Regions from separate parts of the Bacillus sp. SRL337 genome, predicted to be linked through region 3. Evidence: riboswitches for the same ligand, from Rfam matches in the RefSeq annotation. Region 3 holds a riboswitch; each other region holds the start of a gene.
What was found. A riboswitch is a leader RNA that binds a small molecule or an ion and turns the genes downstream of it on or off. The one in region 3 is predicted to bind S-adenosylmethionine.
Positions count from the first base shown of each region.

Region 1: it holds a riboswitch for S-adenosylmethionine, as region 3 does, so the genes downstream of both, AC4E8A_RS02480 (5-methyltetrahydropteroyltriglutamate--homocysteine S-methyltransferase) here and AC4E8A_RS19410 (methionine ABC transporter ATP-binding protein) in region 3, are expected to answer to the same signal.
Region 2: it holds a riboswitch for S-adenosylmethionine, as region 3 does, so the genes downstream of both, mtnK (S-methyl-5-thioribose kinase) here and AC4E8A_RS19410 (methionine ABC transporter ATP-binding protein) in region 3, are expected to answer to the same signal.

Region 1 covers NZ_OZ481793.1:489,407-491,671, reverse strand. Annotated here, with positions in the region: gene AC4E8A_RS02480 (5-methyltetrahydropteroyltriglutamate--homocysteine S-methyltransferase) at 1-951, opposite strand, end outside; SAM riboswitch class I at 1,041-1,142, opposite strand; gene AC4E8A_RS02475 (MFS transporter) at 1,365-2,265, opposite strand, start outside.
Region 2 covers NZ_OZ481793.1:2,114,179-2,116,443, reverse strand. Annotated here, with positions in the region: gene AC4E8A_RS10460 (carbon-nitrogen family hydrolase) at 1-490, shown strand, start outside; SAM riboswitch class I at 840-994, shown strand; gene mtnK (S-methyl-5-thioribose kinase) at 1,085-2,257, shown strand.
Region 3 covers NZ_OZ481793.1:3,837,283-3,839,547, reverse strand. Annotated here, with positions in the region: gene AC4E8A_RS19415 (hypothetical protein) at 79-432, shown strand; SAM riboswitch class I at 549-656, shown strand; gene AC4E8A_RS19410 (methionine ABC transporter ATP-binding protein) at 841-1,860, shown strand; gene AC4E8A_RS19405 (methionine ABC transporter permease) at 1,853-2,265, shown strand, end outside.

The DNA.
Region 1 (2,265 bases), 1.3 Mb from region 3:
AATACGTGCCTTGATGTTTTCCTTGTCTTCCAACGTACCATGCTTTGACGTGAACACACCAAGCACAACCCTCGGCCCTCCGTCTGGTATGTAATCCAACGGCTTGAAGTCACCAGAACGGTCATCATCATATTCCAGGAAAAATCCGTTTACTTTCTCTTTGGCAAATAACACAGGCGCAATTTTGGCATAGCTGCCTTCGAAGGCCCATTTCGACCGGTAGTTGCCTCTGCAGAGATGAGTCGTCACAATCAGGTCATCCGGCTTATCCTCCAATACACTGTTCACCACGTGCAAGGCTAAATCAATCAGTTCCTCCCGTGAGTAGCCGCTGTCGTTGAACGGTATCTCCGGCGCGTTCAGCCCGGCAATATAGACATCATCAAATTGCAGATAACGGCAGCCTGCATCATAAAAAGCTTTTACAGCCTCACGATAGGTCTGGATTACATCCTCCGCATACTCCTGCACATCCGGATAGATCTCCAAATCACGGATGCCGGCATTGAACAACTGATTGGGACTTGGAATCGTCTGTTTGGCAACCGCCCTGTCTCCGACGATGTCTTTGAATTCAACAAAGTCCTTCACATGCGGGTGATCCGGGTTAAACGAAACCTTCCCTGTAACACGCACATCGTATCTTTCGGTTTCCTCACCTTTAAAATGGAACCCGTGCTCTGGAACGTATCCCTCCACACCATTTAAATGCTCAAGGAAATCGGTGTGCCAAAACCTGCGGCGGAACTCCCCGTCGGTTACGGCCTGGAGCCCGACTTCAATCTGTTTGTCTACAATTCGTTTAATTTCTTCTGTCTCGATGCTGTGCAATTCTTCTGAAGATAGGCTTCCTTCCTGAAATTCCTTCCTCGCCCGATGAATCCTCTCCGGCCTTAATAAACTCCCTACATGATCCGCTCTGAATGGTGCAGCAACCAATGTCTTTGTCATCTGAATCCCTTCCTTTTCTGCAAAATGTAAAAACCCCTCTTCTCGGCATAAGAAGAGGGGTTGATTAAACAAATGTAAATGACCGTCTCTTCTTATCTTCTAGCATTACGCTACTGGAATTGGCACAGTACTATAAATAGTCCGCTGCCGAGGTATCAAAGGGCCAGTCCCTCCACCTCTCTGGATAAGAAAATGAAACACTATTAAGTTATTAAATACACTATAAACGGCAAACGGTCCGATGTCAACTTATTTTTATAATTTTCTTGCAATTACTGGTCAGGACAGGCCATTCCCTTTGCCACCCCCGTTTTCAGGGTACAGTTCACATCCAAGACAGCGATACAAGGAAACCCTGCACAGTTTCCAGAGGATCAGGATCTCTGTCCAGGAAAAGAATCAGGAACAGCAGACTAGTTCCGCCCGGCTGCTTCCTGCTTTTCTTTTAAAATAATCACGCCGATCAAGCCAAACATGGAGAAAATCACCGGGGTAAAGAAACCGTAGTAGTATCCAACACCGATAGTCCCCGATGTGGACTGAACCCATTCCAATATGAATCCGAAAACGCCCGGCAGCAAAACCGCACTGAGAAAACCGCCGGTATTCGCAAACCCGGAAACGATACCAGATTCCGTGACAGGGAACGATTTACGAACAGCGGCAAACGTCAATGAATTGGCGCCGAATCCGAATCCTATGAGAAAAATCAGGACGATCAGCAAAAAAAACGGCGGATGTCCTTTAAATAAAAGAAAGGCAGCCCAACACGTTAGAACCATGATATGAAAAACAACATAAGGCCGTTTGATTTTTCCTAAACTGCTTGAAACCCATCCTATCAGAGGGGCGCCAACCAATGCGCCAATTAGACTGATCATAATGAGTTGGCTTGCTTGTATACGCGTCATCCCATACATATCCATTGTATATGGAACTGCCCATGACCCAATAAACCCTATATATCCCCCTACAATCCCAAAATGACACAAGAATAAGGCCCATGCCTGGCGGTTCAGGAATATTCTTCGCAGTACGACTGCTATTTTTTCATGTTGTACGTTACTTTTCACAAATAAAGATTGCTTTGGTTTTTTTACAAGTATCAAATACAGAAAGAAACTGCACAGACACAAAAGAATCCCCGCTGTTAGAAATGCTTCCCTCCATCCAAGCGAGACGATGACTGCAGAGAAAGGAACGGTTGCCAGTAAGAAACCAAGACTTCCTGTCATCCCGGCAAAACCAATCAATCGTGGAAATTCCTCCTTGCCAAACCATAAACTAAGGATTAACACCATACTTACCCAGATC
Region 2 (2,265 bases), 1.7 Mb from region 3:
TTCTTTTGACCGGAATGGCGGCCTTCTCGGCGAATACAGCAAAGTCCATTTATTCAAGCTGATGGATGAACACCACTATCTTTCGGCAGGGGATACCAGCGGGGCAGTGACAATTGAGGGAGTTCCTTCAGCCGCCTTCATCTGCTATGACATCCGGTTCCCGGAATGGTTAAGAACGCACACAGCAGGAGGCGCAGAAGTACTTTACGTCGTGGCCGAATGGCCATTGGCCCGAGTAGGTCACTGGCGCACGCTGCTTCAGGCGAGAGCGATCGAGAATCAGTGCTATATAGTAGCCTGCAACCGCAGCGGCAGTGACCCGGACAATGAATTCGCCGGCCATTCTATGATCATCGACCCTGGGGGAGATGTGACCTCTGAAGCAGGCGAAGGGACAGACGTTATCACAGCCGAGCTTGATCTGGAAAAAGTAAAGCAGGTACGAAACCAGATCCCGATTTTCCAGGATCGCCGGCCGGAGCTTTATTAAGTTTGACGAATCAAGACTCAGTTTATGATTCGTTGGGATGTTTGTCGCGTAACGAGACCAACCAGGGCTGCGATTTTCATTGAGAATTGAATTGTGTCTCGATAGTGCCGGAATCGCGGCTTGTTTTAAAATGTGGACGTCATTTAGTCGCGTTTCGTTCACAACCGGGGCAGATTTTACAACGTCGATGAATGGACACTTCCTCTTTTTTAGCTTATTGCCCCACCCGCGAAGTCGAACAACTGGAGCGAAAATCGTTTTATAAAAAAAGGGTTGACAATTGCCTCCAAACTTAGTTTAATGTTTATCAGGAATAATAAAAATGTTTAGAAAAATCAAATAGGACATTCTCTTATCAAGAGTAGGCGGAGGGATTTGGCCCGATGAAGCCCAGCAACCGACTGTCACCAGCGAGACTGGAGCGTTTTTAAATAAACGCTTGATGCAACCTGACAGCACGGTGCTACTTCCAACAGAAAGAGGAATCTTTCTGGCAGATAAGAGGTGCGAAGTCTCATGTCTTCAAGCCTCTTTCTGAATGAAAGAGGCTTTTTACTTTGCTGAAAAGCCTTGTTAACCAAGGAGGAATATAGAATGGCACTTGTAAAACCTAACGGATATTATCCTTTGACAGAAGAAAGCGCCCTGAATTTGGCAAAGGCATTAGGCTTCTTCAATGAAAATGACGAATTATTCTGCAGTGAAATCGGGGACGGAAACCTGAACTATGTTTTCAGGATTGGGACCAATCTTTACGAAAAATCGATCATCATCAAGCAGGCGCTTCCTTACGCAAAAGTCGTCGGCGAAAGCATGCCGCTTACATTGAAGCGTGCCCAGATTGAAAGCAGCGCATTGCAGAAGTACAGTGAATTCACCCCAGAGTCTGTTCCAAAACTATTTTATACAGATACGGAACTGGCTGTGACGGTAATGGAGGATTTATCCAGTTACAAGATATTGAGGAAGGCCTTGATAGATGGGGAGGAATTCCCGCTTTTACCGACCCACATTGGTCTTTACCTTGCCAAGACTCTCTTTTTCACATCTGATTTTGGCTTGAACGGGGGAGAAAAGAAAGAGCTGGTCGGCAGATTTATCAACCCGGAATTATGCAAGATCACGGAGGACCTTGTGTTCACCGACCCTTTTCACGACCATGACAGCAATGATTTTGAAGACGAACTGAAGGCAAAGGTTCAGGCTCTTTGGGATGACCCTGTCGTAAGACTTGAAGCAGGAAAATTGAAAAGAAAGTTTTTAACCCAAGCCGATGCTCTTCTGCATGGTGACCTTCATACCGGAAGCATCTTTGTCAGGGAAGACGATACAAAGATTATTGATCCTGAATTTGCGTTTTATGGGCCAATCGGATTTGATGTGGGACAATTTTTTGCTAATATCCTGCTGAATTCCTTGTCGCTTCCCAAAGATGACCATGCCGGCAGACTTCAAATCATTTCCGAAACTTGGGAGGTTTTCTGCTCTGAGTTCACCAACTTATGGAAGGAACATAACCAAGAGACCTATTCTACAACCACAGGATACCTCGATCATATCCTGGCTGAAATATTCGAAGACTCAATTGGTTTTGCGGGCTGCGAAATAATCCGTCGTACAATCGGGCTTTCCCATGTGGCAGATCTTGACGGTATTGAAAATAAGACAAAAAGAATAAAGGCAAAAACAGAGGCAATCGAATTGGGCAGAAGGTTGATTCTGCAGCGTAAAATCATTAAGAACCCTTCACAACTCTCACTCTATTAAGGGGGAAA
Region 3 (2,265 bases):
TTGTCGAGGAGTTTCAAAAGGATTTCTATCCAGAAGGTGGAACTAATATACAAGAGACTTGAATAAGGGGATGAGCGATTGGAAAAAGAGATCTTAAGAATGATGGAAGAAGTCAATTTGAGATATCATTTGAAAGCAATAATGCCGGAGACACCTTTTGTGGTCGCTTTTAATAATGGGGTTGAGGTGAGGATGGTTTCCTTTGGAAAGAACATTGAACTCGCTGTGGGAAAAGGAGAGAATTACGAATCAGATTTTATAGTAGAAGGAAGCCCTGAACAAATTAGTGTGCTGCTTGACGGAAGGGAAAAGCTCACGGTCCTTTCGGGAAGGCAGGAAATATCTGTGATCGGTACGTACAGGGGATTATTATTTGTAGAATCCATCTTAACATTATGCAGAATTCATGATGCAGAGCCGGTAGTCATTTAGGAAGAACTTTTTAATGAAAATTGTTGACAGCAACAAAAAACCAATGTAAAATCACATTCAGAAGTAAAGATTACTTTTATCCATTAAAGGATTAATTGAATAAAGCGAATTACTTGCTCTTATCGAGAGAGGTGGAGGGATGTGCCCTGCGAAGCCCGGCAACCGTCAACTATGTTGAAATGGTGCCAATTCACACAAAGCTGTAGTGCTTTGGAAGATGAGAGAAAGGTGAATGATAAATTATCATGCCTTTCTGCTCATTGCAGGAAGGCATTTTTTATTTGAGGTTCATTCCTATCAGAAAAATGTTTAGGAATGTGTTGAACGCAAATAATAATACAGCAATGTTTACACAACGGCACTAAAGCCTACTAGTCTTATAGGTTTAGTGGAGAGAGGTGAGGTAAAATGATTAGTATTTCTAATGTGAGCAAGATTTTTAACAGTAAAAAGGGTGCCATATCTGCGGTGGATGATGTGAACCTAACTATAGATGACGGAGAAATCTTCGGGGTGATCGGTTACAGCGGTGCCGGAAAAAGTACACTGATCCGTATGTTGAACGGACTTGAAATCCCAAGTGAAGGGACAATCGATGTCAACGGCCATATTGTTTCACAGGTAAAGGGTCAGAAACTGAGAAACGCACGCCACGAAATCTCTATGATCTTTCAACATTTCAATCTCCTTTGGTCGAGGTCTGTCAGGGATAATATTGCATTTCCTCTGGAAATTACTAAGGTTGCCAAGGAAGAACGAAATAGGAGAGTCGATGAGCTGATTGAACTGGTTGGTTTGAAAGGGCGGGAGGATGCTTATCCTTCACAATTGAGCGGCGGCCAAAAGCAGCGTGTTGGAATTGCCCGGGCTCTTGCCAATAATCCAAAGGTCTTGCTATGTGATGAAGCGACTTCAGCACTTGACCCGGAAACAACTGATTCCATCCTTGATCTTCTGGTAGATATCAATAAACGACTGGGATTGACGATTGTCCTGATTACCCATGAAATGAAAGTGATTCAAAAGATCTGTCACCGGGTGGCTGTCATGGAAAACGGGAAGGTAGTCGAATCGGGGAATGTACTGGACGTTTTCAGGAACCCGCAGCAGAAGATCACTCAGCGTTTTGTAGGGGAAGTGTCCGAAACTGGAAACACGAAGGATGCCATTGAAAATCTCATTTCGCACTATCCAGAAGGAAAAATTGTCAAACTCACATTTGTTGGGGAACAGACCGAGCAGCCGCTCATTACGAGCTTGATCAGGAACTTTGATATCAACGCCAATATCATCCAGGGAAGCATTTCCCAGACACAGGACGGATCATACGGCACGTTGTTTATTCACTTAGCTGGTGCCGATGAAGAAGCAGCAGTTGAGTACCTGAAGAAACAAACAGTTGGGATTGAGGTGATTAATCATGATTGAAACTCTCTTTCCAAACGTTGATGGAGAAAAAATGTGGGAAGCGACCCTTGAAACCCTGTACATGACAGGAATGTCTGTAGCTATAACACTAGTGCTTGGAATTATTCTTGGTCTTTTATTATTTTTAACCTCCCCTAATAACATTTGGGCAAACAAGGCAGTTTATGCCGTAACGAGTGCAGTAGTAAATGTCTTCCGTTCAATCCCGTTTATTATTTTGATTGTGCTGTTGATTCCGTTTACGAAGTTCCTTCTAGGGACGATCCGCGGAGCCAACGCAGCGCTTCCTGCCCTCATCATTGGGGCTGCACCCTTCTACGCCAGAATGGTGGAAATAGCCCTTAGGGAAGTGAATAAGGGCGTCATCGAGGCTGCGAAATCAATGGGAGCCAAAACCTCAACAAT